Regions from separate parts of the Ruegeria sp. BG3 genome, predicted to be linked through region 1. Evidence: riboswitches for the same ligand, from Rfam matches in the RefSeq annotation. Region 1 holds a riboswitch; each other region holds the start of a gene.
The links. Region 1 has a riboswitch for cobalamin ahead of ACR0AI_RS09285 (DUF1636 family protein). Riboswitches for the same ligand answer to the same signal wherever they lie in the genome.

Region 1 (7,397 bases):
CGATATCTTCGACGCCGCCCGCCATCTGGCGCCCGAATGCTCTTTCGACAACAGCCTCGTACTTGAGGCCGAAATGTTCCTCAGCGGAACCGGCTTGCCGATCCTCTATCAGGCCGCTGGCATGGCGGCTGGGCAGGCCAAGCCTCCCGTTCGTACCGCCCGAGATATTTTGCAGGACGCGCAAAACGGTAGTGACCCGATCGCCGTTCGCACCGCAGATTTGTTCATCAGCCATCTGGGTGCGTTGATGGGTGACATGGCCGTCACAGTGATGCCTGCCGGTGGCGTCTTCCTTGTTGGTGGCGTAGCCGAGAAAAACCGCTGGATGTTTGGCGAAACCTTCCGCAACGCGTTCAATGCAGGTGGGCGTTTCAGCGAGTTGCGGCAGTCGATGAACCTTTATATATCGGAACAGGCCGAATTTGGCATTGTTGGCGCTAACAACTTCTGTAAAAATGCGCTTCAGCGATAACTGAGCGTATTTTGGAAGAGGATGTGGGATGATCCTGTGTTGCGGAGAAGCCCTGATCGACATGATTGCCGAACCGACCCTGTCCGGGCGGGACGGTTTTGTTCCACATTCCGGTGGCGCCATATTCAATACCTCTATCGCTTTGGGCCGGTTGGGCGCGCCCGTTGGACTGCTGACCGGCCTGTCCTCGGATATGTTCGGGCAGCAATTGGCCGATGACCTGAGGGCCAGCCACGTGGACACGACACATGTGATTGCCTCGGACAGACCAACCACGCTGGCGTTTGTTCAACTGAAGGACGGCCACGCCACATACACGTTTGTCGACGAAAACACTGCGGGTCGGATGTTACGGGCCGAGGATATGCCGCGCCAACTCCCCGCGGTTTCAGCGCTGTACTTTGGTGGCATCAGCCTTGCCTGTGAGCCTTGCGCGGATGCCTATGCCGCGTTGGTGGCGCAACATGGCGCGAACTGTGCTGTGATGTTGGACCCCAATATCCGACCCGGTTTTATACAGGATCAGACCCGCTACCGCACGCGGTTGAACCAGATGATCGAACAGACCGATATCGTCAAAGTCTCGGATGAGGATCTGGACTGGATCATCCCCGGCCCGGAAAGCCACGATCAGAAAGTTCCCCTGCTGCTTCAAGCAGGCCCCTCTGCCGTCATCGTCACACGCGGGAGCGAGGGCGCCTCGGGTTATCTGGCCAACGGCACGTTTGTCTCAGTCCCTGTCAAACCGGTGCAAGTTGTGGATACGGTTGGCGCGGGGGACACGTTCAATGCAGGGGTTCTGGCCTCGCTGGAACAGGCTGGCCAGCTGACAAAGCCGGGCTTGAAAACACTGTCCCCGGATGCACTACGCGACGCTTTGACCTTGGGTGCAGAGGTGGCCGCTGTGACCGTCTCGCGCGCCGGAGCCAACCCGCCCTGGTCGCACGAATTATAGCCCTACGAAGAGTCCGAGATGAAACGATCCGAAATCAACCGTATCAAGACCGAAGCCCAGGCATTCATCAGTTCATTTGGTGCCGTTCTGCCGCCTTTCGCAGATTGGACACCTGAGCAAATGCGCAGCGCCGATGCCGACAGCATCCGCGCCCATGGGTTAGGATGGGATATCACCGACTACGGTCAGGGCAAGTTCGATGAGCTTGGGTTGTTCCTGTTCACCCTACGCAACGGCAACGTGAGCGATCTGAGTCGAGGGCGCGGTATGCTCTATGCTGAAAAGCTGCTGATCTCTCGCGACAAACAGCTGTCGCCGATGCACCGCCATATCGTCAAAGCCGAGGACATCATCAACCGAGGCGGCGGCGATCTGGTTATGGAAATCTATGCCTCGGACCCCGATGGCGGTATCGACCGCAATACCCCAGTCACTGTTCCCAGCGATGCCTGCCCTGTCACCATACGGCCCGGAGAGCATCTGCGCCTGAAGCCAGGTCAGAGCGTGACCTTGATGCCCGGCATCTGGCATGCCTTCTGGGCGGAAGGTGGGGATTGCTTGATTGGCGAAGTCTCAACCGTGAATGACGACCGGACGGACAACGTATTTGAAGACCCGATCCCCCGCTTTGCAACAATCGAAGAAGATGCATCACCGGATTTCCTGTTGGTTGCCGACTACTGACTTCATTAAGAATTTCGCGCTTGCATTTTCTGACTAATTTAGTCAGTTAACGGCTGACCCAGTCAGATTCAGTTGGAATCATCGCCCGGTCCCATTTTTGCGACCGAAAGATAACCTGACATGCGAAAATCCCACGCCGACCTGTTGGCCATGGACGCTGTTGCCAGTCGCCATGGCTGCGCATTGAAACCAAAACTGAGGCAGGCGATTGAGGCTGATCTCAGCTTTTCCGTCCGCGCTGCATCACCGCGTCTTGAAACGCCAGTTGATCCCAATACGCTTCCGCAAAACGTCCACCTATTGGCCGCGAAAGCCCTCGACCCCAAAAGGTAACGCGCATGAAACACTCGGCATTCAACCACACACTGCCCCGCGTCGAATTTGACGGTTTCGAACGCGGTTTGCTGCCTGTCATGCGGCACTTCATCCTCAGCTTCACAGAGCCGGAAACGCAGGCTTGGCAACATGCCTTTTCGGTAGCGACCGAGCGTTGGGGGCGCGATCAGGGGCTTGTTCTGGCGCATCTGGTCTTCAAGATTATCAAGGCCACGCTACACACCCGCCCTCTGGGTCTGGCCTTCAAAGACCCGCTTTGTGTTGAAACACGGCAAGAACTGACATGTGACGAGCACGCCCTGCTCCGGATGCTGCATCACATGCGCCGCGACGAAACTCCGGCAGCGCGCGATGCCTTGAATGATTTGACCGGAGACTACCCGGACGCCCATCTGATACAGGCCGGTTTGACCCTGGCCAGCCAGTTCCCGACAAATGGCGTCGGACCGGGCCAAAGCGCGCGCAGGCCAACCCTGCGCGTGGTCCGATAGCGCGATTCCGGCGCTTGACAACAGGAGCGTGAGCAGACTAGCTGCTCTGGATGGTTCCCGACGGCCTGTGCCTTAGGGATGAAAATGGGAATACGGTGCGGCCCAAGTGCCAATGCCGTGACTGCCCCCGCAACTGTAAGTGGAGAGCGACGCCACAAAACCACTGGCCCCTAAGGTCGGGAAGGTTGGCCGAGCAATGACCCGCAAGTCAGGAGACCTGCCATCACAGTTTAACCAACCCGGGGCGGGGTGTCCCGGAAGGAGGCTCGATGGCACATCTGCGTGCTGATGCAATTCATGGCTTTTGCCTTCACTTGGCTTTTATTCAAGTTGGCTACCCGTGCCATGGCTGATCATTTTGTCCTGATATGCGGCACCTGCACTGGGCCGATCCCCGCACATAAGGCGAAGGAAACGCTGGATAGCCAGCTGCCCGAGGGGTTCTCGACACACCTGATCGACTGTATGGCCGGGTGCGACCGACCTATGACGGTTGGGCTGCAGGCCAAGGGAAAGGCGCAATATCTGTTTGGCGACATTCAATCCCCCGCCGATCTGAGCGCTTTGGCTGAGTTCGCCCATCAATTCCGCGACAGCGAGGATGGCTGGACCAGCGCCTCGACCCGTCCCTTGGCGCTCTATACCAAAACCCTGTCGCGCATGCCCTGCCTGCCACCGGAGAACACGGCATGAGCTTTCTGGTCGCTGAAAACCTGGAATACTATGCCCTGAACGGCGATGTTCTGCTGCGCGACACCTCGTTCACGCTTGAGGAAGGCGCGATATTGGCCGTCGCTGGCCCGAACGGAGCTGGCAAGACGACGCTGCTCAACCTCTTGTGCGGCGTCGAAAAGCTGGCACTGGGGGATGTGCGCATTCAGGGGCAAAGCCTGCGGAAACTGTCGTCGCTGGAGCGGGCCAGACGGATTGCCGTTGTCGGTCAGCAAGAAATGCCCGACGGGCGGCTGCAACTGCGCGATTATGTGGCCCTTGGGCAAATCCCGATCAAGGCCGACAAATCCGCCGAAGCTCTTAAGACGGACCTGCAGCGCGTATTGGACACCACCGAACTGTCCCATCTGGCCGGCAAACAGATGGCAAAACTGTCCGGCGGAGAGCGCCAGCGTGCTCATATCGCACGGGCTTTGGCGCAGAACCCCTCGCTGCTGTTTTTGGACGAACCCACCAATCATCTCGACCCTGATGCCAAAGGGCACATGCTGTCTCTGGTCGCCGAGTTGGGCGTGACGGTTGTGATGATCGTCCACGATCTGGTCATGATCCCCGAATTCGCCAGCCACGTGGCCCTGATGAAGAACGCGCAACTGACGGCCTTTGGCCCGGTCTCCGAAGTTCTGACGCCAGACCGCGTGCGCGAGACTTTTGGTGTTGACTATCTGTGTTTCCAGCACGAAGGACGCGTGATCCCCGCGCTAGACATCCGAAAACGAAAGCTTTCATCTTAACAGGAGAGATTGATGAAACAGAAACTCTTGTCCGCTGCGGTTCTAAGCGCACTGGCAAGCGGCGCTGCCGCGCAAGAGATCACCGTCGACAATTGCGGTGAACCTCTGGTGTTCGACAGCAAGCCCGAGCGGATCGTGGTTCATGACATGAACATGACCGACATGGCCTTTGCGTTGGGTCTTCAGGACAGCATCGTTGGTCTGACCGGCATCACCGGCTGGTACAAAACTAGCCCCGATTTCGACGCGCAGCGCGGTGACATTCCCGAGCTCGCCCCGAAATACCCGACGGTCGAGAACCTCGTCGCAGTCGAACCCGACATGTTCTTCGCCGGGTGGTACTACGGTATGAAGCCCGGCGGTGACGTTACCCCCAACACGCTGGAGCCCTTTGGCATCAAGACCATGGTGCTGACCGAAAGCTGCATCCACCTTAACAAAGACCGTCCCGAAGCCAGCATGGATCTGCTGTTTGACGACGTTCTGCGTCTGGGCAATGTCATGCAGGTCGAGGACAAAGCGACCGCGCTGGTCTCGGGCTGGAAAGACCAACTGGCCGCGATCGAGGCCAAAACCACCGATCTGGAAAAACCCCGGGTCTTCCTGCTGGACGGCCCGGCTGATGCGCCCTTTACCGCAGGCAAATATGCCATTCCCGACGCGATGATCGCAGCGGCTGGCGGCGTCAACGTTACCCATGACATGGACACTAGCTGGGGCCGCACCTCGTGGGAGGCTGTCGCCGCCTCGAACCCCGAATTCCTTGTCCTGCTGGACTATCAAACCGGCAACGGCGCGGCGGATACGTTCAAGTTCCTTCAGGAACATCCGGTGATGTCGCAGACCGATGCGGTCAAGAACGAGCGCTGGATCGGCCTGCGCTACGAAGAGCTGACACCGGGACCGGCAAACATCGAAGCGATCGAGAAGATGGCAACGGCGATGCACCGGGGAAACAGCTGAGATGACGAAGACGGGCCAGGCGGTCCTGCTGGGGGCGGTCATTCTGACCGCCCTTTTGCTGCTGTCGACGATCTACGGCACCACTCCGATCCCCTTGGCCGAGGTTTTCACCGCGATTGGGCTGGGTACTGGCGTAACTGAGGGCGATATGTCCCCTTTGCACCGGATCGTCTTTGACCTGCGCCTGCCCCGCGCGTTGTTTGCGGCGGTGATTGGGGCCGGGCTGGGTGTTGTCGGGGTCGTTTTGCAGACGACAACGCGCAATGACCTGGCTGACCCGTTTCTGTTTGGCCTCTCGTCCGGGGCCGCTGCGGGCGCCGTTCTGGTCATCACTGTAACAGGCGATGTTCTGGGCATCTGGACCCTGCCGCTGGCGGCGTTTTGCGGGGGCCTGATCGCGTCCGGCATTGTTCTGGCCCTGGTTCAGAGCCTACGTACCAGCGCGCCGGAAAAGCTGATCCTTGCAGGCCTGGCTGTGTCTTTCCTGTTTTCGGCCATCACCAACTATCTGATCTTCGCCGGCGACAGCCGCGCCGCGCATTCCGTCATTTTCTGGATGCTAGGCGGCCTTGGTCTGGCCCGGTGGGAGACCTTTCCACTTGTCGTGCTAGGGCTGACCCTGATCCTGGGCTATTCCCTCTATCGCAGCCGCTGGCTCGACGCGCTTCTGACGGGGGATTTTACGGCCTCAACACTGGGTATTCCAGTGCAAGGCCTGCGGTTTCGGATGTTTCTGGTCGCCGCCTTGGCCACGGCCAGCTTTGTGTCGGTGGCAGGCGTGATTGGCTTCGTCGGCCTGATGGTCCCGCATATCGCCCGAGGCATCGCGGGAACGCTCCACCGCAATCTCTTGATCACATCCGCCGTCGTCGGGGCCATCCTGCTGACGCTTTCAGACATTCTGTCACGGCTGCTTCTGGCCCCGCAGGAACTGCCGGTGGGGATCGTCACGACCTCGATCGGGTCGCTGTTTGTGTTCCTCTACCTGTTCAAATCCTCACGATCTGACTAACACGACCTTCATCCCAGGTTTTGCCGACGTTCAAGCCAGCTGCCCAGCTCTTTTTCCGCCGAAAAGATGCTCTCTCGGTTCAGTATCTGAGAGGTCATGGCCTTTGAAACCGCCCGGACACGTTTGTTGATCGCGATATCGCTGGCATCCACCGGCAGATCGCCCACATCCAGTTTTTCATAGATCGACAGCAGCCGGTTCTGCACCGTCCTCAGAGCCAGCTTGCGACGCAGCGCGATGGTCTTGTCGGGCAAACCAAGGGCGAGATCGGATAGGATTGCCAGCTCAACCTCCGTCAGCGCCTCACCCGAGCGGCTCTGTTCGCGTTGGATCTGGTGGATTTCCCGGTCCACCATGATCTGCGCCTCGATCAGAACGGCGCGCAGGGCCAGATGCATGCGTGAGGGGCTGGCCGTTTTCAAAACATAGCCGTAGGCGGCCTCTTTCGGAACGATACGCGCGATGCCGCGCAGGTAGGCCTCGTCCGAGTAGTTGGACCAGAACAAAATGCGGGTTGCAGGTCGTTCAGACCAAATGGTCCGCGCGGCTTCGATTCCGTTGCGCTCTTTCATGCGCAGGTCCATGACAATGGCTTCAACACCGTTCTGCCGGGCCTGCTCTTCCCCTTCCCAGCCGTTCGAGGCGAGGCTCAGATCGGTCACCTCGGGCAAGGCATCCTGAACCAACTCCCGCAGGTAATTCGCGTGCATTGCATCGTCTTCGACCAGCAGAACCTTCATGCCAACACCTCGGTTTTCGGGCATTCAGAAGCCGGTAGACAGACCGTAATCTCGGTCCCGCCATTGTAGCGGATGTCAAACTTCGCCGCGATAAGTCGTGCGCGGGTTCGCATATGCGTCAACCCGCCCGAGGCTTGCCGGATTTCAATCGCCCCCATGCTGCGCCCATTGTCCCGCACGCGAAGGTGCAGCCCGTCCTGACATACAATCTCGACCTCGATCCGACTGGCCGAGGCGTGTCGGACCGCGTTGTTGATCGCCTCTTGTGCGATACGGAA
Region 2 (7,397 bases), on a different contig from region 1:
AGGTGTACCCCCACTTTTTCCTTAGAGTCTTCAGACAGAGACAGGTCTTCGAACACACGCGTCATAGCCTTGAAAAGACCAAGCAGGGCATCATCAGCTTTGTTTTTCCGTTGAGAACCTGCAATCAAATGATGGGGATTGATGCAAAGGCTATTTCCGCACAGATGACGCACAACCCCATTTTTATGCCCCTGCCCACCATCAATCGGAAAATTAGGATCACAGCACATATTGTATGCCAGACGAACCGCCGAAACCTTGCGGCCTTGGTAGAGTAGTTTCGGGCGGGGCGCGGTTTCATTCTCATTGGTCCAGCCCTGCCAGATCATGCAATCGTCTTTTACGCCAAACACATCATGTCGTTCGCGTTTGAGCATGCACATGTTCTTGAACTTGTTTTTGCTCGGTCCTCTGCGCAGAACTTCAGGCATCTCAGAGATATACATTTTAGTCCTTTTCTACCTACCACTTGGGGATGCGCGGTTCATATTGCGGCTTGCGCCTTTCGGCGATACGGGGGGCTTAACCCCACGCCACGGCAGCGGGAGATGTGCCACATGCTTCTAGACGTCCTGCCAAAGCAATTAGTTTACCTTTTGTCGCAGCAATCTCTCCTTCCAAATCGGCACCTGAAAGGCTGGAGACCGGTACGCCAATCAAAAAAACGCCCAAAGCATCGCCAGTTACGGCGTTTTTTTGCGCCGCCACCAGTGTGGGAACTTTTGCCGCTTCTTGTTTGTATAAATTTGCAGCGCGGGAACACGATACATCGCCATAAGTATCACCCATGGAAACAGGCGCGATTGCCCCCGGCTGTTGTGCGCAGGCGGTTGTGAGCAGAGTCCCACACACAGCAAATACTGGAATTGTCTTTTTGATCTTCATCGCTTAGTTCTCCTTTCCTTCAAGCTGGAAATAAGAACTATGCTAAATACTTGCATTTGAATTTCTGCCAAAAAAGTAGGGAGTTAACGGTTTTTTGGCTTAGCTGAACAAATACATTCGAATCTCGCCATGTATTTCACATGGTGATCAGATTTCGTTTGCTGAACAAGCGTCTGGGAAACCGTTTTGCTCCAATTTGAGAACCCCGCTATGATGTTCGCAGCTATCATCGGACGCATTCTGGTCATTTCACTGACACCGGGTTGGTCAGCAATACTCAGGATGGCCACTCTTATCAGAGCCGCGATATTGTTCACCAGCTTTGACAACAGCCCGCCTGACCATCGCGCAGTGGCATGTATTGCCTATGTTCGAGATGTCGCCACCAACGTAATTTTTAGGCGTTCCAGTGAGGCCGAATTGCATAGACGGGCCGGGACTAAGAACAAATACTGGAAACGCTGCGAAGCAACGTGTGGAAGATCACCTCCACCACAAGACCGTCATCTGTAAGTTGAGCGGAGAGTGGGCCTATGATCGTTGGGTATCTGCTTATCAAACTGCTGCCGACGAAGGCGAAACGTTGGCAATGAGCAATCTAGCCGAAATGCTCATGTCGGCAGGTTTCTTAAAGGAAGCTCAGATTGAGCTTCAACGCGCAAATGACCAAGAAGCTCACAAGAACGTCGCGAAATCGCAAGTGAGACTCGACTCGATTCCGTTGGATGAAGAAGAAGACAAAGCAAAAAAGTTGGATGGGGCACCTGAACTAAGCCAATTTCTTTCAGCGGTTGGTCATTGTATCTGGCAGCCCAGCCCTACTGAAATTGGCCGCGTTTGGATAGATGGTGGCGTCTCGCTTGCAGTTAGCAAGGAAAATGATCGTGTCACAGCATCTGGTAGCTATGAAAAAACGGATGCAGAGAATGCTCTTACAGCTTCAGTGACAGACACTCAAGAGAAGCCAAAGGACACATACGACGTTACAATTAACGGCCGATTCGTCGGTTCGGTATTGTTAGGAGAGTATTCTTCGAAACGCCGAGGAAAAACCCGACAACCTCTAGGTTGGTTTGACTTCGCAGAGAGCAAGAAAGAGCTTATCGCGATTTATGATCCCGCACGCCAAGTTCTGAGTTGTATGATCGGCAAAGAAATAAAGGAGTTAGAAGTTCGAGATTGAACCCAATCAAGTCGAGTAAGGCAATGCGACATCGCCGACTATCACGAACGTCCAGATAGCTGTTTTTGAAAAAACGGACTCTGCGCAGTGCTTCCGTCAGTGGAGCATTGCGCTGCGAGTACTGGCAATACCTACCTAGTATCCAGACTCACTGCCCTCGCGCTGTTCATAGACTGCTTGAGATTGGCCTCTGCTCGGTATTCTTTGCTTTGGCTTTAAAACAATGGTGCCAATACGGCCGGAGAACCCCACAAAGTCTTCCTCTGAGTGCTTTCACTGGATGATGAAATGGAACCGAACCACCATCTTTTCATTTTTGCGGTTCCCAATCCTTTAGCGCGTTGTCAAGTAGTGTCAGTTCGCGTTCTTCCATTAGGGCGGTATAGCTGATCCGAATTCATCCGACCGGGCGTCATGCGGCGTTCTCCGCATCTTTGAGATACTTCTCAATCGCCCAGCGACTGATCGTTGCCAGCGACACGCCCTTGCTCTTTGCAACGGTGTCGATCTGACGCTCAGTTTCCGGCTTCATTGGAACCGTCACACGGTCCGTGGAATCTAATCCTCTGGCCATTTCATTCTCCTAACTTGGTACCCACAAGTTATGAGAACTTTTCACACTATAATAATGAAAAATCCGATATAGTTGTTTATCTATAAGGAGTTAGACTATGGACGTAGAAGCTATTTATCGTGAAGAAATCCGGACCTTGATCCGTGAACAGTTAGATCCGGCAAATTGCAAATCTGTGTACACCGGTTCGATTCCGGTACTCGCCTCCACATCCCCTTCCTCTTAATACCATCTCCGGAAATCAGTTTTCAGGAGGAACGCCCCTGAGGCACAACCTCGTACCCTGGTTCTTCCGGCTCATCGTCTTGCATTTCCGTAGGAAAACCCGGTGCGCGGATGTCCAAACCCGTGGCCTCTTCCAGGCGTTTGATGATGTTTGGCGAAAGCTCACGCTCGCCAAACCGGGCGATGCCGTCTTCAAAAATCTTGATCATTACCGGATTGATTTCCAGCGGAACACCGGCGCGGTCGGCGACGTCCTGAAACAGGCCGATATCCTTTTTCACCAAATCCATCGTAAACGAAATATCGCGCGAGCCGTTCAGGATCACCTGGCTTTCGGTTTCGTGCACGAACGAGGTTCCTGACGAAATCTTAATGGCCTCATAGGTGGTGTTCAAATCCATCCCGGCGGCCTTGGCGGTAACCAACGCTTCAGCACAAGTGATCAGGTTGGCTGTGGCCAGATAGTTGGTCAGCACCTTAAGAACCGAGGCTGAGCCGAGCTTTCCGGTGTGCAGAACGCGCCGCCCCATGGTCGTAAGGAAGGGCAGAATGCGTTCGAAGGTGTCGCGATCGCAGCCAGCGAAGATCGAGATATTGCCGGTCGCCGCGCGGTGGCAGCCACCCGAGACAGGGCAATCGACGGCGGCCCCTCCGCGCTCCAGAACCAATGCCCCCAACCGCTTGACCTCAGCCTCGTCGGTGGTGGACATCTCCATCCAGATCTTACCGGGGCCAACCTCAGGCAGCATCTCTTGCATCACCGCGTCCGAGGCCGCAGGCGACGGTAGGCAGGTGATCACGGCATCGCAATCGCGCATCATCTGGGCCGGGTTTTCAGCCGCTTTGGCGCCTTGCGCGACAAAGGCCTCGACCAGATCGGAACTCAGGTCATGAACTGTCAGATCGATTCCATTGCGCAGCAATGACCCCGACAGCTTGCCACCCACATTCCCAAGCCCGATAAAACCTACTTTCATGGATTTCGCCTCCGTTTGCGATTTGAGGCCATGCGACCATGCATCAGCGCCATGTTCATGCCGCCTAGCGACGCTGGCAGGTCGCTTTTCAACGTGCCGCAGCGGTCTGGGCTGCATCGCGCTTGACAAGCTGCGGGTGCGTGCCGCATGAGCCTCGTGTTGGTGTCTGTGAGAACAGATGAAAAGGGAATGCGTCAACGGGTTTTCCGCCAAACGCAGCCGCCCCCGCGACCGTGACCGGAGAGGGTGCCCAAGCCACTGGCGCAAAGCCGGGAAGGCGGGACATCCGACAGAGGACGCCTCTGACATCCGCAAGCCGGGAGACCTGCCAGCGCCCGAAGATGAAACCGGACGGGGTGTTCCGGTGTCGGGTCAAGGGACCCGCATGAAACCCCGTCCCCCACGATGAGGATTTGGGGGGATGAGAGACATGACCGAGACCGCTCCGGTCGAATTGCTGGTTTGCACCACCTGTCGTCGCGGGCTGCCCGTTGAAGACGATGCGCAACGCCCCGGCACCCTATTGCACAAGGCGCTTGAGCAGGCGGACCTGCCGGAAGGGATTACCCTTAAAGCCGTGGAATGCTTGTCGAACTGCAACGAGGGCTGCTCCATCGTGCTGCGCGGCGGCCCGGATCGCTGGACCTTCGTTTATGAACATCTGAACGAAACAGACCATGTCGACGTGATCGTTGACGGCGCCACCAAGTACCTCGCGACCGAGGACGGCTTGGTCAAATGGCGCGAACGCCCCGAACATTTCCGCAAAAACTGCGCAGCCCGCATTCCCCCGATTGGAGCCCTGAAATGAGCAACTTGGAAAAACTCCCCGTCACCGTGATCACTGGCTTCTTGGGCTCGGGCAAAACCACGCTCGTGAAGCACCTGATGCAGAACCCGCAGGGCAAGCGTCTGGCCGTGGTGGTCAATGAGTTCGGCGATGTCGGCGTCGATGGCGATATCCTGAAATCCTGCGCGATCCCGGATTGTCCGGCGGAAAACATCATGGAACTGGCGAACGGCTGCATCTGCTGCACTGTGGCCGATGATTTCATCCCGACCATCGAAGCCCTTATGGCGCTGGAGCCGCGCCCCGATCACATCCTGATCGAAACCTCGGGCCTCGCCCTGCCCAAGCCGCTGCTGAAGGCGTTCGACTGGCCCGATATCCGATCAAAAATCACCGTTGATGGCGTCATCGCGTTGGCCGATGCTGAGGCCGTCGCAGATGGGCGCTTTGCTCCGAATGTCGAAGCCGTGGACGCTCAGCGCCTGGCCGACGACTCGATCGACCATGAAACACCCCTATCCGAGGTGTTTGAGGATCAGATTTCCTGCGCCGACATCATCCTGCTGACCAAGCCTGATCTGGCCGGTCCCGAAGGCGTGGCCAAAGCGAAAGAGATCATCGCCGCCGAGGCCCCTCGCCCGCTTCCCGTTGTCGAAGTGGCCGAAGGCGCCGTGGATGTGCGCGTCGTTCTGGGTCTTGAGGCCGCAGCCGAGGATGACATGGACGCTCGCCCGTCGCATCACGATGGTCACCACGATCACGAGCACGACGATTTCGAAAGTATCATCGTTGATCTGCCGGAACAGTCCGATCCTTCCGATCTGGTCGCCAAGATCGAGCGTCTGGCCAATGAACTGAACATCCTACGCGTAAAAGGCTATGCCGCCGTTCAAGGCAAGCCTATGCGCCTGCTGGTTCAGGCCGTGGGTGCTCGTGTGCGTCACCAGTATGACCGTCCGTGGGAGCCCGGTGAAGACCGCCGCTCGCGTATGGTGGTGATCGCCGAACATGACGACATCAGAGAAGCAGAAATCCGCGATATCCTCGCTGGTGTCACCGAGGCCGCTGAGTAAGACCAATGCACGTCGTCTTCCGCGAAAGCCACGGGTTAGAAGAAACAGAAACCCCAACCGATCTGGGCCAGAGCCCGGCGGATTTGGTGGTGCTGTCCTTCTCGGACAGCGACCTTGGCGCTTTCGCGGCAGGCTGGCACCGTGGTGGCGGGCCAGAGGGGCGGATGCCGACCCTGCGACTGGCCAATCTGACGGCGCTGAAACACCCTCTGTCCGTCGACACATACGTGGAACAGACGCTTGAGGGCGCCAAGGGCATTCTGATCCGCCTGATTGGTGGCGTGCCTTACTGGGCCTACGGGTTGCAGCAAGTTCTGTCGCTGGCGCAGGCCAAGGGGATCGCGTTGGCCGTCCTTCCCGCCGACGGGCGTGAGGATACGCGGCTGGATGAGTATTCAACCCTGCCCGTCTCGACCCTGCGCCGTCTGGCACATCTTTGCGACACCGGCGGTGAAGTCGCGGCACAGGCCGCCTTGGCGCAGATGGCATTGGCGGCGGGGCTCTACGCCGGCCCTGTTATGGGGGCCAAGACCCTGCCCGAATCCGGCGCGTGGTGCCCTGTGCGCGGCGTGATCCCAGTTGATACAGCCTTTGCGGGCGACGCAAAACGTATCGTCATCACCTTCTATCGCGCCTATCTGACCTCGGCGGATACGGCCCCTGTCGCCGCCGTGATCCGCAGCTTGCGGGATCGCGGGTTTCAGGCCGTGGGCCTCTTTGCCCCCTCGCTCAAAGCACCTGCTGCCGCTGAATGGCTGCGTGACAACATCGTCGCTTTGAAGCCTTCGGCGATCATCAACGCCACCTCTTTCTCGGGCAAAGGCGCATCGGGAACGTCCCCTCTCGACGCAGCAGGCGTGCCGGTATTTCAGATGGCCCTCGCCACATCCCGCCGCAAGGCTTGGGCCGAGGCGGAACGCGGCCTTTCCCCCGCCGATCTCGCCATGCATGTGGTGTTGCCCGAAGTCGACGGACGCATTTCGGCGGGCATCGCCTCGTTCAAGGAACCGGGCAAGCGTGATCCGCATCTGGAATATTCCCGCTTTGCCCACCGGGCCGAGCAAGAGCGGATCGAAGCGATTATCGACCGCGTCACCGGCTGGCTAACCCTGCATGACAAGCCCAAGGCGGATCAGGTGCCCGCGCTGGTGCTGTCGACCTATCCCGGCAAAGACTGGCAAATGGCGCATGCGGTGGGCCTCGACGCACTGGCCTCGGCCGAGGCGATGCTGACCGATCTTCAGGCCGAGGGCTACAGAACCGCGCCGGCTGAGCCGATTGCGGAAACCCTGCTGGACGCGCGCATTTCGTGGCCTCTGGAAGATTACAAGGCAGCCCTAGCTGACTTGCCCGAGCAACTGCGCGCCGATCTCCAAACCGTTTGGGGCAAGCCCGAAGACGACCCGGATTTTACTGAAGGCGCGTTCCACTTCTCCGCCCTGCGCCGAGGCAACGCGCTCGTTGCTCTACAGCCCGAACGCGGCACACCCGAACTGCGCGATGACGACTATCACGACCTGTCTCGCACCCCGCGTCACAGCTACGTCGCCTTCTATCTGTGGCTGCGCAAGGGGCTGGGCGCAGACGCTTTGATCCATATCGGCGCGCATGGCACTCTGGAATGGCTTCCGGGCAAGTCCGTTGCTCTGTCGGCGAATTGCTGGCCCGAGGCGCTGATCCGCGACTTGCC
Region 3 (7,397 bases), on a different contig from region 1:
TTGCAGCGGGTGGCAAACAACGTATGCCGATTCGATACTATTATCCCGGAGAGAAACCCTACCGAATGGTCTATGTCGAAGACCCCTTTGGTATTGTCTTCGAGATTTATAGCCATTCCTACGAATTGACCTACTCGTCGGGCGCTTACTCCTGAAAAACGAGGCAGAGTCTCATGTGCAACCGGAAGGGGTGAAAGCGTTCCGGTTGCTGTCATATCGCTATACTCAGAGCTCTTTTCGGGCTCTCAGTGCTGCTGTAATCGTTCCGTCATCCAGATAGTCCAGCTCTCCCCCAATCGGCACACCTTGCGCTAGTGAGGTCAGGCGGACCTGCCCCTCCAACTGATCGGCGATGTAGTGCGCTGTGGTCTGGCCGTCGACGGTGGCGTTCAGGGCCAGAATGATCTCGGTGACGCCTTCGGCCACTACACGGTCCTTGAGGCGGGGAATCCGCAACTCGTCCGGGCCGACGCCGTCCAGCGCCGACAGCGTGCCGCCCAACACGTGATAGCGGCCTTTGAACACGCCGGCACGCTCCATCGCCCAGAGGTCGGCGACGTCCTCGACCACGCACAGTTCTCCGGTCGCGCGGGCCTCATCGTTGCAGATGTCACAGATGTCGGTAGTGCCCACATTGCCGCAATTCAGGCACTCGCGGGCGGTGATGGCGACCTGCTGCATCACGTCGGACAGGGGCGTTAGCAGCAGGGAGCGCTTCCGGATCAGGTGCAGCACCGCGCGGCGAGCCGAGCGGGGGCCGAGGCCGGGAAGCTTGGCCATCAGGTCGATCAGATTGTCGATGTCGCTGTTGGAACTCACGGCCTGTCCTGTCTGGCGCCGGAGGGAGCCTCCGGCGGGAGTATTATTGAAAAGATGGAGATCAGAACGGCAGCTTGATGTCTGCGGGCAGGCCCATGCTTTCGGTCAGTTTGGCCATCTCGGCCTGCGAGCGCTCGGCGGCTTTGGTCTGAGCGTCCTTGATGGCGGCCAGGATCAGGTCCTCGACCACTTCCTTGTCGTCGCCATTGAAGATCGACGGGTCGATATCCAGGCCCTTCAGCTCTCCTTTGGCGGTTGCGGTTGCCTTGACCAGCCCTGCGCCGGATTCGCCAACAACCATCAGGTTGTTCAGCTCTTCCTGCATCTCCGTCATCTTGGTCTGAAGATCCTGCGCGGATTTCATCATCTTGGCCATATCGCCCAGGCCGCCTAATCCTTTGAGCATTTTGCTTCTCCTGTAAGTCCGGTTTGTGCCTAGATACGGGGGTCACCGTGGTGACACAAGAGCAGAGCGCGCTCCCGCCCGTCGTCAAGGTCTTTGGCAAGACCTTTCCTCCCGTTGGGCCCGGCAGCGCTCGGGCAAAGCCCGAGCGCTGCCGGGCCCAAGGCCGCTCAGGGTGAGCGGCTTTAGCCGATTGCCCGTAGCGGGCGCGGGAGGGTTTTGCTTTGTATAGAGGTCAGTCTTCTTCGAAAGGATCCCATTCATCTTCGACCTCGGGCAGAGCTTCGGTCTCGACTTGGGCGGCTCGTTGTTCTGGTGTTTCGATCCGGGTGATTTTGGCCTTGGGGAAATTCGCCAGAACGGCCTGAACAAGCGGATGTGCCGTGGCCTCTTCTTTCAGCGCCAGTTCGGCCTTGTCGCGGATTTCGGCGATCGTCGGAGCGTCGCCATCCGATACAATGGACACCGCCCATCTGTTGCCAGTCCAACGTTGCAAGGCCGATCCCAGCCGTGGTGCAAGATCGGTCGGGGCTTGCGCTGAAGGGGTGAACTCGATCCGTCCCGGCTGGTAAGAGACCAGCCGCACGCCGTTTTCGACCTCGACCAGAAGTTTGACGTCTCGGTTGTTCCGGATCAGCTCGACCACATGTTCGAAACTCGGGTATCGCGCCAATGCGGTCTGCGTGTCTTGCGCCAAAGCGGCGACTGGAGCGCCGCCGGACCTGCGTGGCGCAGGGGCGTAGCTTGTAGCGGCGCGGGCTTCAACCGGGGCCGCGCCGTTGCTTTGGATTGGCATCCCGCCGCCTGGGCCGCCGTTGGGGGGCGGAGGCGTATCCTGCAGCCGTTTGATCAACTCTTCCGGGCTGGGTAAGTCGGCCACGTGAGTCAGGCGGATCACAGCCATTTCGGCAGCCATCATGGCGTTGGGGGCGGCTGAAACTTCCTCAAGCGCTTTCAACAGCATCTGCCACATCCGAGTCAGTACCCGCATGGGGAGGGCCTCAGCCATCTGCTGGCCCCGGGCGCGTTCATCCGGGGAAACTGTAGGGTCTTCGGCTGCGTCCGGAGTGATCTTTACAACAGAGACCCAATGAGTGATTTCGGCCAGATCACGCAGCACGGCCAGTGGATCAGCCCCTTCGGCGTATTGGCCACCAAGCTCGGTCAGCGCCCCAGCTGCATCGCCCCGCAGGATCATGTCCATGAGATCCAGAACCCGGCCACGATCCGCCAGGCCCAGCATCGCGCGTACTTGATCTGCCGTCGTCTCTCCGGCCCCGTGCGAGATCGCCTGATCCAGCAATGAGGTCGCGTCGCGAGCAGATCCCTCGGCAGCACGGGTGATCAGCGCCAGCGCATCCTCGGCAATCTCTGCGCTCTCAGCTGAGGCGATCTTGCGCAACAGGCCGATCATGTCCTCGGGTTCGATCCGGCGAAGGTCGAAGCGTTGGCAGCGCGACAGAACCGTGACGGGAACCTTGCGAATTTCGGTTGTGGCGAAGATGAACTTCACATGCGCCGGCGGCTCCTCGAGCGTCTTGAGCAGCGCGTTGAAGGCGCTGGTCGACAGCATGTGGACCTCATCGATGATGTAGATCTTGTAGCGGGCCGAGGCTGCACGGTAGCGGACACTGTCGATAATCTCGCGAATATCATTGACGCCGGTGCGGCTGGCGGCGTCCATCTCCATCACGTCGACATGGCGACCTTCCATGATGGCAACGCAATGCTCACATTGACCGCAAGGCTCGGTCGTGGGTCCGCCAGTTCCGTCCGGTCCGATACAGTTCATGCCTTTCGCAATGATCCGCGCGGTCGTGGTTTTACCGGTTCCGCGAATGCCTGTCATGACAAAGGCTTGCGCGATGCGGTCCGCTTCGAACGCGTTTTTCAGCGTGCGGACCATCGCATCCTGGCCCACCAGATCGGCAAAGGTTTCCGGGCGATATTTGCGGGCGAGAACCTGATAGGCGGGGCTGTCTGAGTCGGTCATGTCTGCTCTGGCGGATTCGGGACGTCACCGCAGCGTAGAGGCCCGCGCCGCCCGCGTCCACATGAGTTAAAGAACGATTTTGTTTTGGAAACTGGCGCGTCAGGGGTACACTCTGCGGATTGTGAATCAAGCCTAGAGCGTTTCAGGTTTGACTTGAGACACGAATACCCTGCCACGCCTGCGGCGTTCTCGGGACATTCGTGTCGCAGAGTGATTCAGACAAAACCCGAAACGCTTTAAAGTCAGGATCAACGCTTCCGGGGGGATGCTGTCATGACGAATTTGGTCATTCATGCTTTGCAAGTGGGCGGGGGCACACTTGCCCTGACGTCGATGCCGGGAAAGGGCGGCGACTATGCAGGCGACCTTGAAACGATCGGAGATTGGAGGCCGGGCCTTGTGCTGTCGATGACAACCGAGGCTGAGCTGGTCCAGTTCGGAGCCCGCGATTTTGGCCGCGATGTTCAGGGTCGCGCCAGCCGCTGGGTGCACCTGCCGATTCAGGATTTCGGCGTGCCACCGTCAGAAGTTGATGCGCAATGGCCCGATGTTAGTGCCGCGGCGCGGCAGGCTTTGTCTGGCGGAGGGCGCGTGCTTGTCCATTGTCAGGGCGGATGTGGTCGCTCTGGCATGGTGGTGCTGAGGTTGATGATCGAATGCGGCGAGGCTCCAACCCAAGCGCTGGATCGGTTGCGCAAGCTACGCCCCTGCGCAGTCGAAACCGATGCGCAGAAGCACTGGGCCATCTTGCCCGCCCGAGTTTTGGCAGACTCCTAAGCCGACAGTTGCAGTTCCGCCGGGGCCGGTTTGCGCGGCGCAATCACTGATGCCTCGAGCATGGCGCAGGGCAGGGAAGTCATGGCTGCGCTAGGCAGGCTGCTCGTGTCGGTACCGAACATCAGGTCAGCATAGAGATCGAGGGTCTCGCTGTCGGCATCAGGGTCCGCTCCGCAATAGACCCGCACCTGAGACTGGCTGGCTCGAAACCGGGCGTGGCAGCCGTCCGAGCAATGGGTCAGATCGCTACTGCCTTCGATTTCGAAATCCGATGTGGTCGCCGGACCGGCTTGTTCCAGCGCGTCAACCATCGAACGCGCCAGCCGTGCCAGTGCGGGGCAAGTCTTGCCCGTATGTTGGCAGATGGTTGCTGAGAACCTATGAGTCTTCGTCTTCCAGATCATCCTGCGCCCTCCGCGCGGTGGACAGGGGCTGGGATCAGGTGGGCAGATATGGTCTGTCACGGCCTGCCCGGACACCCCGCCCGAGTTTGGGTTATGTTGACGATGGCAGGTCTCCTGACTTGCGGGTCATTGCTTTGCCGACCTTCCCGGCCTTTCGGCCAGTGGCTCTTCGACATCGCTCACCGCTTACAGTTGCGGGGGCAGTCGCGGATTTGGTTCGTCCCGAGCAAGCCGGGGAAAACCGCACCGTGTTCCCTTTTCATCCCGACCTCTTGTGAAAGCCGGGAACCATCGCACCATCGCTAGCGTTCATAACCATTCTGAGTCAAGTTGAACTTTCTGCGTTGCGGAAAGCCGATCCGCGAAGTGGACGCGTGGTCAAGCGGGATCGCAGTTGACTTGCATGGGCTGTCTGGGGTCAAGTTGCAATATGAACTCATCAGTTCAGTTTTCCGCCGAGGATACCCATGTTGGATTCAAACCAAACAGTGCTGATCGAAGATGTTCAGATCCCGGTGGGGGATGGCGCCCTGTCCGGGCGGATTTACCGGCCCGTGGCGCAGCCCGAAACCGTGGTGGTGGTCAACAGCGCGACAGGGGTTCCGCGCGACTACTACAAGCATTTCGCACAGTGGTTGGCGTCGGATCGGGATATCGCCTGTCTGATCTATGACTACCGGGAATTCGGTCATTCGAAATCGGGGCCACAGCGTCGGTCGAAGATCTCGATGGCGGATTGGGCGTTGCAGGACATGCCCGCCGCGCGGGCCGAGATGCGCCGACGGTTCCCGCTGGCGCAGCAATGGTCAGTTGGTCATTCGCTTGGAGGGATGCTGGGGCCAGTGCAGCCGGATATCGACAAGATTGATCGCATGATCTGCGTCTGTTCTGGCCTTGTGAAATTGGGCGATCATCCTTGGCCGTACCGCGCTCTGGCCGGGTTGTTCTGGTATGGGCATGTGCCTCTGGTCGTGAGCGGCCTGGGGTATTTGCCGGGCAAGGCACTTGGGTTTGGAACAGACCTACCGCCTAAGGTCTATTGGCAATGGCGCAAATGGTGCACCGCGCCGCAAAGCTATCTGCCCGAGATCGGAGACACACTGCCGCAAGCTACGTGGCAGGATGCTGACGTTCCCGTCGACCTGTTTGCCTTCACCGACGATGAGATGGTCCCAGAAGCTGCCGTTTGGCGGTTGGCTGAACTTTACGGGCCGAAGGCACGCCGTCACCTTTTGTCACCAGAAGAGTTTGGCGTTCCGGAAATCGGCCATATCGGTGTGTTTGCCCGCCGCAATGCGGCGCTCTGGCCCCGATTGATCGCTTGATGGGGGACGCCGGCGGACCGGCGCTCCTGTTTCAATCGCCGCGCCGCGCGGATTTTCCGTGCATCGCGGACCGGACCATTTTGCCGAAAGCCTTGTCGCGCGCCCGCGCCTCGGCCACGGTCTCAGAGTTGCGCTGATCCTCGCGCCTCAGTTTGCGCCAGCGGTCCAGCCGATCTGCATCCAGCGTGCCGGCCTCAATTGCCGCCTGCACAGCGCAGCCGGGTTCGGCCTCATGCTGGCAATCCGAGAACCGGCAGGTGTGGGCCAGTTCCAGAATGTCCGAGAAGACTTCGTCCACCCCATCCTGCGCATCGAGCAGGCGCAGGGCGCGCATGCCGGGGGTGTCGACCAGCCAACCGCCGTTTCGCATCGGGCGTAAGGCGCGAGACGTCGTGGTATGACGGCCTCGTGCGTCATCCTCGCGGATTGCGGCTGTTGCCTGATCCTGACCGGTCATTCCGTTGGCGAGCGTTGTTTTACCAACCCCGGATGACCCGACCAAAGCTGCTGTCTGACCCGCCGGACACCATGCCAGAACCTGTTGCAGGTCTGACGCGTCATGCGCGTTGACCGTCAGGACTGTCAGAAACGGGGCCAACGCTTCGGCCTGTTTGGCATAGGCTGCGGGGTCCGAGCAGCTATCCGCTTTGGTCAGGACCACGACAGGATAGCACCCGGCCTGATGCGCCAGCGCCAGATACCGTTCGAGCCGGGGCACATTGAAATCCGCATTGCACGAGCTGACGATGAACAGCACGTCAACATTGGCGGCGATCAACTGTGCCTCGGCCCCGGTTCCAGCGGCACGGCGTCGCAACAGGCTGCGCCGGTCAAGCAGATGCCGAACCCGGTTTTGGTCATCGGCCAGCACCCAATCTCCAACCGCAAAATCGCCGGTAGAGTGACCAGGGGCCAATAGAGACATTTCACCGGTCTCGTTCATCCCGACCAGACGGTCCCTGTGAACACCGGTAATACGAAAAGGTGTAAGCTGCGCGTGCGCCGCGTGTTGTGCAGCAAAGTGAGAGGACCATCCCAGGTCCGAAAGAGTAAAAGACATTGGTTTGCCTGTGTTCAGATAAAGCAATCCCATCGGATGGCAGACGCGCATCCGTTGGTGATGTGTTCAGGCAATCGGAGAGTTGGGTTTAGAACCGATCTGCCCGAAGGGTGTTTGCTACAATCATAAAGCCCTCCTGCGGCTGATGGTTTCTATAAAGTGAGAGGTTGGACATCGACCCAAGCGGGGCTCGTTGTGGCTGCTTCCTTCCGGACCTGACCAGGTTGGCGAGGCGCTCGCCCGCGCCAACCTCTCAGGGCCTGATATAGGGAAGCGATGTGAAAATGACAACCCGTCACAAGGTCAGTCGTATACTTTCAAAGCCTTCAGCATCGGGCCCCAGTAATTCGGGGGAGTATTCGCCTAGCTCAGGCAAATACTTCAATGCTCCGCCGCCAGTTTTGAGGAGCGTGCGCGCGCCATTCATCGGAGCGAAGGAGAACGGGTATGGAGCCCGATCCAGAGGGTCTGCGGGCAGGCGATCTGACAGGTAGTCCCGCAATATCCCTTTGATATCTCTGGACGGCAGCGGAATGGTCCGTGCCTTTCCGACGAAAGGGAAATGCCCACCACCGCTGGCGCGGTAGTTGTTGAGGGCGACGACAAAACTCTGGTC
Region 4 (7,397 bases), on a different contig from region 1:
AACTGAAAAATGCGTCACGCACGTGGTTACCGCCGCCTGAACCGTACTCATGAGCACCGCAAGGCTCTGTTTGCAAACATGGCTGGCTCGCTCATCGAGCATGAGCAAATCAAAACAACTCTGCCCAAGGCAAAAGAACTGCGCCCGATCATCGAAAAGCTGGTCACTCTGGGCAAGCGCGGCGACCTGCACGCACGTCGCCAGGCCGCAGCACAGCTGAAAGAAGACAAAGACGTCGCAAAGCTGTTCGAAGTTCTGGGTCCGCGCTACGCCGAGCGTCAGGGCGGTTATGTCCGCATCCTGAAAGCTGGCTTCCGTTATGGCGATATGGCCCCGATGGCGATCATCGAATTCGTTGATCGTGACGTCGACGCCAAAGGCGCGGCTGACAAAGCCCGCGTTGCAGCCGAAGAGGCCGCAGAAGAATAAGAAAGCCTAGAGCTTTCAAAAAAGAACCCCGTGTCCTCGACGCGGGGTTCTTCTTTGCGCAGTTGCAAACTGCTTGCATCGGCGCGACCAAAAATAAGCTTTCTCACACAGAGACAAGCTTACCGTCTTGCAATTCCAGCCTGTCCGGGGCCAGCGCATCGCGAAATGCAGGAGAATGGCTGACCAGAAGGATAGCCTGAGGCAGCGACTGAAGGATCTCGAGCAATCGCGCCTCGTTCTTGGTGTCCAGCGCATTGGTCGGTTCATCCAGCAGCAGGGCTTGCGGCTCCATCGACAACACAGTTGCCAGCGTGATCAGGCGTTTTTCGCCGCCTGATAGCTTATGCGTGGTCCGATCCTTCAGATGCATGAGGTCGAGATCACCCAATACTCGATCCACAATTGCTAAGGCCTCGGCGCGCGTCTTGCCGAGGTTCAACGGACCAAAGGCAATGTCCTCGGCCACGGTGGGGCAGAACAGCTGGTCGTCGGGGTCCTGAAAGACAAGCCCGATATGGCGGCGCACTTCATGGAAATCTGCCTCAGCCTGTCTTGGTTTGCCAAAAACGGACACCGCACCCGAAGACGGCCGCTGCAACCCAAGTGTGATATGCAGAAGCGTGGATTTCCCAGCCCCGTTCGGGCCGGTCAATGACAGGCGTTGTCCGGCCTCCAGCCGCAGGTTTGCGCCGTTCAGAACCGGTGCTTGTCCGGGATAGGCAAAGCAGATGTCGTCCAGCGCGATAAGTGTCATGCGAATTCCACTAGGATCAGGGCTAGGCAAAGGGCTCCAAACCCGGCAGCGAAGACAATATCTCGTCGGGTGAGGCTATAGTCTTGCAGCAACAGCATCTTGCCTGAAAACCCCCGACATTTCATCGCGCCGAGGATGCGCTCGGACCGTTCGATTGCCCGGACCAGCATCATCCCGACCAGGTAGCCGAAGCTACGGTAGGTGTGCCAGTTGGTGCCGGGGCGGAAGCCTCGGACTTTCATCGCGGCGCGGAGGCGTTGATATTCCTCATGTAGGACATCGATGTAGCGGATGGTGAACATCAAAAGATGCACGAGTGTTTCCGGGCAGCGCAGCCGGTGCAGGGCGTGGCCCAGAGTGACAGGCTCCATTGTGCCGACCAGAACCATTACGGTCAGGATCACGGCGTTGGCGGTCAGCGCGATTTCCACAGCTTTCCAGAGCCCCTGCCAGCTGGCTGGAAACCCCCAGATGGTAAACATCGGGTCGCCGGGCATCGTGAAGGGCAGGAGGACCAGCATGAAGATGATGAAACTGTCCATCATCGCCATCCGCTTGAGCGTTTTGCGCCAAGGCAGTCGGGATAGCACCAGTAGAGCCAGCGCGATCATCAACGCCGCCGCAAGCGCGGGCAGGGAGGATAGGGAGACCACAACGACCGCAAACAAAACAGACATGACGATGCGCACGCGCGGATCAAGCGAGGTAATCAACCCTTGTTGACCGATCGTGCCAGCCTCGGCCAGCGTCCGTTCCTGTGGTTCCAGTACGTGTGCCATCAGCCTGCGAGTTTCCTCCGCGCCGCGAGGTAGAAGCCCAGCCCGAAGAGGCCAAAGATGTATCCGATGCCGCCCAGAATGGTCTGGAGGTCGTTATGTTCGCGATAGGCGGCGATTTCCCGGCGCAGGGGGCGTATTTCGTCACGAACGGCTGCTGCGATAGCTTGACGCTCCTTATCACTGAGAGAGGCCACTGTGACGCCCTCCGAGGAGGGCGTAGGCGTGGGTGACGCTGCAGGCTTGTTCTTGATGGCGACGCCCATGATCTTGGCAACGTCATCGGCGGGCATGGTGACCTCGGCCACGTGACCGGCGCCGAGGTCGGCAAAGAAGGTATGGGCGACGGCTGTGGTGGGCGTGTAGATGAAGAACCCGTCTGCGTTGGTCGTGGCCCGGCCCAGCTCGACCCCGTTTGGATCGGTCACGACAACCTCGGTATCGGTCGCCATGGTGCCGTTGGAGAAGCCGATTTCCCCTTCGATCGCATCGCTGGATGCAAAAACACCGGCAATCACCTTGTGGGCCAACGCGGGCAGAGGGGCCGCGCATAGGGCCAGGATGAGGGCAATCTTTCTCATGTGGCGGGCCTTGTCAGGAACAGTTCAGGTTTGACTTTTCGTGCCAGTAGAACGGCAAATCCGGTCAGAACGGCCTCGATGATCATCACGGGGATATGCGCAAAGAAGACCAGCTTGGCAGCGGGGAGGAATTCGTCCCCTGACAGGGCCAGTGAGATGCCCACCATGACGGTCGTGGCCGCAATGGCAAAGGCGCCGCCTATGCCGCCCCAGATCGCGCCATGAACAGGTGAGCCGCGACCGATCAGGGGTCGGAACAGCAGCCCCGCCAGTACGGCCGGAAAGGCGATGTTGAGCGTGTTGATCCCCAGTACCGTCAGCCCGCCGAAGCCGAAGAAAACGGCTTGCAGGAGCAGGCCCACAAACAGGGCCGGGAAGGCGGCCCAGCCGAGCAGCAGCCCGGCCAGACCGTTGAGGATCAGATGCACCGACGACGGCCCGATCGGAACATGGATCAGCGAGGCCACGAAGAAACTGGCCGCCAGCACCCCTGCTGTGGGGATGCGGTCCAGATCCAGCGACCTGAGGCCCATTGCGACCCCACCAGCGGCGGCAACGGCTCCGCCGATGACGACCGGGTTGGACAGGGCTCCGTCGACGATGTGCATCGGGGGTTACTCCATGTCCCAGGCGCGGATCCAAATCACCGCGTCCTGGCTCAGCTCTTTGCCTTCATGTTCGGTTTCAGGACCAGCACCGAGGGCGGCAAAGCCCCAGTAACCAGCTTTCGGCACACCGAAGGAAAAATAGCCATTGGCGTCAGAAATTGCGACAACAGCACCACCCGGCATCGGCGAAACGGTAGGCTCGGACGAGGCTTGGTTGTCAAAACTGGGCTTGGCGGCCATGTATTCGATCTCGATCTCAGCGCCGGCAACCGGTTCGCCATTTGCCAGAACCTGACCGGTGAAGGTCGAGCCAGCGATGATGTTGTAGGGCTTGTGCAGAGGCACGATCTCGGTCGCCAGACCCGCGGGGTTCATCCAGTCGGTCGGCAGTTCGTTGCGGTTCAGGAACGCCTTCGTGATCTGTTGGATATAGATATCCTCGGCCTCTTCGTAATAGGGCTGAGGCACCGTGACCATCACGTAGTCGCCCGAACGCTTGACCGGAACAGATCCCTGAAAGGCCGCGCCTTCGTTTTCGGGGCTCGAAAACCGGATGGGCTCCAGCGTGTCCAGCAGGTCGGTCTTTTCGCCATTGTGGATCACGTAGAATTCCTGCGGCTTTTCCAGATCCATGACATGGCCGTTTTCAAACGGGTGCCAGAAGATCAGCTTGACCGGCACGTCGCCCGGCGCCTCGATCAGTGTGTCGGTGGTGTATTCCAGCAGAAAATGTGCGTGCGCCATCGCTGGAATCGCCAGCGCAGCCGCAGCCGTGCAAAATAGTTTCTTCACAAGGTCTTTCCTTAGTCCTTCGTGCCAACCCCGGCACGTTTCTTGCTTGATATCGGGGCGAACGAGACCATGTACCCGAAATAAGGGCATCGGCCCAATGCACACCCCGGCATCGGTGACACACCCCTTCCGAGGGTGCATATCCGGCAGGTCTCCTGACTTGCGGGTCAAAGCATCGGGCTGGCCTTCCCGGGTGGAACCCAGTGGCGTGTCAGCCCTGCTCACCGCCTACAGTTGCGGGGGCAGTTGCGGCATTGGGTGGATCAGAATTCCCCGCACCGCATTCCCTTTTCTCCGGGCGAACCCGGAACCGGACATGAAGACGCTGATGGCAGAGATTCCCATCACCGGTCAATCTCTATTTAAGACTGTAGCGATAACATCTTGTCGATAGGATCGGATGTTCCTGTTCTGCCCGCTCGGTATTGAAGGCGCGCGTGTAAGCGACGACCAGAGGACGCGCACGCCTGCACCGTAATCTGGACATCAGAATCAGATGCATGCATCCTGCACTGCGTCAGACTCCGGCGTGGCGCGCTTGTGTTCGGCGCCTAATTTCCCACAAGCCCCGGAGGCCCAATGTCTGAGATCAAACAAGGCGACACAGTTCGCATCCACTATACCGGCACGCTGTTGGACGAGACCGTCTTTGACAGCTCAGACGGGCGCGATCCGTTAGAGTTTGTTGTCGGTTCGGGCCAGATCATACCCGGCCTGGACAGCGCGATGCCAGGATTGGCGGTTGGCGACAAGAAGCGGGTCGAGATTGCCTGTGTCGACGCCTATGGTCCGATCAACCCGGCGATGCGGCAGGACATCCCGCGTGAGGGTATTCCGGATGACATCCCACTAGAGCCGGGAACCCAGTTGCAGATGCAGACCCCGGACGGTCAGGCGCTGCCGGTAACGGTTGTCGAGGCGAACGAGGCCACGGTGACGCTAGACGCCAATCACCCGCTGGCTGGTCAGGACCTGATTTTCGATATTGAGGTTGTCTCGGTGAACTGAAGGCTTGGGGTTTTAGCCCCAAAGCCCGTCAAGCGCTGCACGGACCTGCGGTTGCGTGAAGAACACGAACAACACCAGCAATGTGGTGAGCGTCAAAAGCAGAACACGGGCGCGGGGGCTTAGAAATCCCGTTTTCCGTTTGGTCTGGGTGCCGCGCGTATTGCTGGCAAGGATCTGGTCAGTTTTGCTCATGCCCATATCCCTGACGCCGAAAGATGGTCAAATCTTGGCGGCGTCAGGGAAAGATATGGTCACATGAAATCCGGCTGTGGCATTCCAAGCACGTGGAAACCGCCATCCACGCGGATGATCTCGCCCGAGGTGCATGCCCCGGCGTCCGAGGTCAGGTAAACCGCTGTGCCGCCAACGGCCTCAAGCGTAGCGTTCGAGCGCATCGGCGCATTCTGGTCGCAGAACTTGTAGGTCTTGCGCGCACCGCCGATTGCAGCCCCGGCCAGGGTCTTCATCGGACCGGGCGAGATTGCGTTCACACGGATGCCTTCGGGGCCGAGGTCGTTGGCCAGATAGCGTGTCGCCGATTCCAGAGCGGCTTTGGCAACGCCCATAACGTTGTAATTCGGAACTACACGATTCGAGCCTTGGTAGGTCAGCGTCAGCAGCGAGCCACCATTGTCCTTCATCAGCGGATAGGCACGGCGGGCGACCTCGATGAACGAGTAGGCCGACACATCCATCGAGTGCTTGAAATTGGCTCGTGTGGTGTTCAGGAACCGACCCGTCAGCTCGTTCTTGTCCGAATAGGCGATTGCATGGACAACAAAGTCGATGGTTGGCCAGCGTTCACCCAACTCGCCAAAGGCGCGGTCCAGCGAGGCGTCATCGGTGACATCCGCATCCACCATGAAGTCGCTGCCGAGGCTTTCCGCCAACGGCTGCAGACGTTTCCCGAACGCATCGCCCTGATAGGTGAAAGCCAGCTCAGCCCCTGCTTCGTGCATCGCTTTCGAGATACCCCAGGCAATCGACCGGTCATTGGCGACACCCATGATCAGGCCGCGTTTCCCTTTTAGAACTTCCGACATCTCGTTCACCCGTTATACTTTGACAGGATCATGGATCCGTTCGTGCCACCAAAGCCGAAGCTGTTGGTCATGACCGAATCCAAACCTGCATTTTCAACCACTTGAGTTGCAATTTCACCGGGCTGGATGCCTTCGGCTAGTGTGTCGACATTGATCGACGGTGTTATGAAATCATTGTCCAGCATGAGCAGGCAGAAGATCGCCTCGAGCGCGCCAGCCGCGCCCTGTGCGTGCCCGGTCATCGACTTGGTGGATGAGATCGGGGGCACCTGACCTTCGCCGAAGATGCGACGCACGGCTTCAACTTCGCCCACATCTCCGACCGGGGTCGAGGTGCCGTGCGCGTTGATGTAACCAACCTTGCGGCCTTCTGGCAGGGTCGACAGAGCCAGACGCATCGCGCGCTCACCGCCTTCGCCGGACGGCGCCACCATGTCATGACCGTCCGAGGTCGCAGCATAGCCGGTCACCTCGGCGTAGATCTTGGCACCGCGCGCCAGCGCATGGTCCAGATCCTCAAGCACGACAATGCCGCCGCCACCCGAAATCACGAAGCCGTCGCGGTCCTGATCGAACGCGCGCGATGCTTTCTGCGGAGTGTCGTTATACTTGGACGACATCGCGCCCATCGCGTCGAACAGGCAGGACAGGGTCCAGTCCAGCTCCTCGCCGCCACCTGCGAACATCACGTTCTGTTTGCCCAGCATGATCTGTTCCGCCGCGTTGCCGATGCAATGCAGAGAGGTCGAGCAGGCCGAGGTGATCGAGTAATTGATACCCTTGATCTTATAGGCGGTGGCAAGGTTCGCGGAAATCGTGGAGCACATGCATTTCGGCACGGCAAAAGGCCCGATCCGCTTGGTGGCGCCGTTCTTCAGCACCGTCTGGTGCGCGGTCAGCATCGCGCTGGTGGACGGTCCGCCAGAACCAGCGACTAGTCCGGTGCGCGGATTGACGACCTGATCCTCGGTCAGCCCCGAATCTGCAATAGCCTGTCCCATCGCGATATGCGCGTAGGCCGCACCCGGTCCCATGAAACGCAGGGTACGTTTGTCAACGTGTTCGGACACGTCAATCTTGAGCGACCCGGCGATCTGGCTGCGAAAGCCATGTTCGACCATCTGCTCATTGGCCTCGATGCCGGATTTACCTGCTTTGAGCGAGGCGAGAACCTCTTCGGCATTGTTCCCGATCGAGGAGACGATCCCCAAACCGGTGACGACGACGCGACGCATATGCGTTCTCCTGTGTTCCGTTCCTGTTGGCGTAATGTCCGCTGGCGTCAGCTTTCGGACAGTGCAACCTTCATATCTTTGACTTGGTAAATCACTTCACCATCCGCTTCGACACGGCCATCCGCGACCCCCATGGTCAGACGGCGTGTCTGTACGGCTTTGGTAAAATCA

Region 2: another riboswitch for cobalamin. It lies ahead of ACR0AI_RS05720 (DUF1636 domain-containing protein); the one in region 1 lies ahead of ACR0AI_RS09285 (DUF1636 family protein).
Region 3: another riboswitch for cobalamin. It lies ahead of ACR0AI_RS15620 (hypothetical protein); the one in region 1 lies ahead of ACR0AI_RS09285 (DUF1636 family protein).
Region 4: another riboswitch for cobalamin. It lies ahead of ACR0AI_RS11650 (DUF4198 domain-containing protein); the one in region 1 lies ahead of ACR0AI_RS09285 (DUF1636 family protein).

The regions. Positions count from the first base shown of each region.
Region 1 covers NZ_JBQFTE010000005.1:40,853-48,249, forward strand. The annotation lists gene ACR0AI_RS09260 (glucokinase) at 1-472, shown strand, start outside; gene ACR0AI_RS09265 (carbohydrate kinase family protein) at 501-1,427, shown strand; gene ACR0AI_RS09270 (D-lyxose/D-mannose family sugar isomerase) at 1,446-2,111, shown strand; gene ACR0AI_RS09275 (hypothetical protein) at 2,232-2,444, shown strand; gene ACR0AI_RS09280 (hypothetical protein) at 2,450-2,938, shown strand; cobalamin riboswitch at 2,973-3,177, shown strand; gene ACR0AI_RS09285 (DUF1636 family protein) at 3,284-3,631, shown strand; gene ACR0AI_RS09290 (ABC transporter ATP-binding protein) at 3,628-4,404, shown strand; gene ACR0AI_RS09295 (ABC transporter substrate-binding protein) at 4,417-5,367, shown strand; gene ACR0AI_RS09300 (FecCD family ABC transporter permease) at 5,369-6,379, shown strand; gene ACR0AI_RS09305 (response regulator transcription factor) at 6,388-7,143, opposite strand; gene ACR0AI_RS09310 (GAF domain-containing sensor histidine kinase) at 7,116-7,397, opposite strand, start outside.
Region 2 covers NZ_JBQFTE010000002.1:415,443-422,839, forward strand. The annotation lists gene ACR0AI_RS05695 (HNH endonuclease family protein) at 1-446, opposite strand, end outside; gene ACR0AI_RS05700 (hypothetical protein) at 523-885, opposite strand; gene ACR0AI_RS05705 (hypothetical protein) at 1,361-2,068, shown strand; gene ACR0AI_RS05710 (hypothetical protein) at 2,481-2,642, opposite strand; gene ACR0AI_RS05715 (NAD(P)-dependent oxidoreductase) at 2,891-3,961, opposite strand; cobalamin riboswitch at 3,988-4,191, shown strand; gene ACR0AI_RS05720 (DUF1636 domain-containing protein) at 4,275-4,655, shown strand; gene cobW (cobalamin biosynthesis protein CobW) at 4,652-5,707, shown strand; gene cobN (cobaltochelatase subunit CobN) at 5,713-7,397, shown strand, end outside.
Region 3 covers NZ_JBQFTE010000009.1:214,705-222,101, forward strand. The annotation lists gene ACR0AI_RS15595 (lactoylglutathione lyase family protein) at 1-155, shown strand, start outside; gene recR (recombination mediator RecR) at 226-819, opposite strand; gene ACR0AI_RS15605 (YbaB/EbfC family nucleoid-associated protein) at 881-1,225, opposite strand; gene ACR0AI_RS15610 (DNA polymerase III subunit gamma/tau) at 1,458-3,215, opposite strand; gene ACR0AI_RS15615 (phosphatase domain-containing protein) at 3,489-3,992, shown strand; gene ACR0AI_RS15620 (hypothetical protein) at 3,989-4,396, opposite strand; cobalamin riboswitch at 4,483-4,704, opposite strand; gene ACR0AI_RS15625 (alpha/beta hydrolase family protein) at 4,864-5,721, shown strand; gene rsgA (ribosome small subunit-dependent GTPase A) at 5,753-6,781, opposite strand; RNA gene ffs (signal recognition particle sRNA small type) at 6,939-7,037, opposite strand; gene ACR0AI_RS15640 (bifunctional 2',3'-cyclic-nucleotide 2'-phosphodiesterase/3'-nucleotidase) at 7,077-7,397, opposite strand, start outside.
Region 4 covers NZ_JBQFTE010000006.1:248,506-255,902, reverse strand. The annotation lists gene rplQ (50S ribosomal protein L17) at 10-429, shown strand; gene ACR0AI_RS11670 (energy-coupling factor ABC transporter ATP-binding protein) at 533-1,183, opposite strand; gene cbiQ (cobalt ECF transporter T component CbiQ) at 1,180-1,962, opposite strand; gene ACR0AI_RS11660 (cobalt ABC transporter permease) at 1,962-2,540, opposite strand; gene cbiM (cobalt transporter CbiM) at 2,537-3,148, opposite strand; gene ACR0AI_RS11650 (DUF4198 domain-containing protein) at 3,155-3,940, opposite strand; cobalamin riboswitch at 4,069-4,270, opposite strand; gene ACR0AI_RS11645 (FKBP-type peptidyl-prolyl cis-trans isomerase) at 4,520-4,948, shown strand; gene ACR0AI_RS11640 (hypothetical protein) at 4,961-5,140, opposite strand; gene ACR0AI_RS11635 (enoyl-ACP reductase FabI) at 5,200-5,991, opposite strand; gene fabB (beta-ketoacyl-ACP synthase I) at 5,997-7,226, opposite strand; gene fabA (bifunctional 3-hydroxydecanoyl-ACP dehydratase/trans-2-decenoyl-ACP isomerase) at 7,274-7,397, opposite strand, start outside.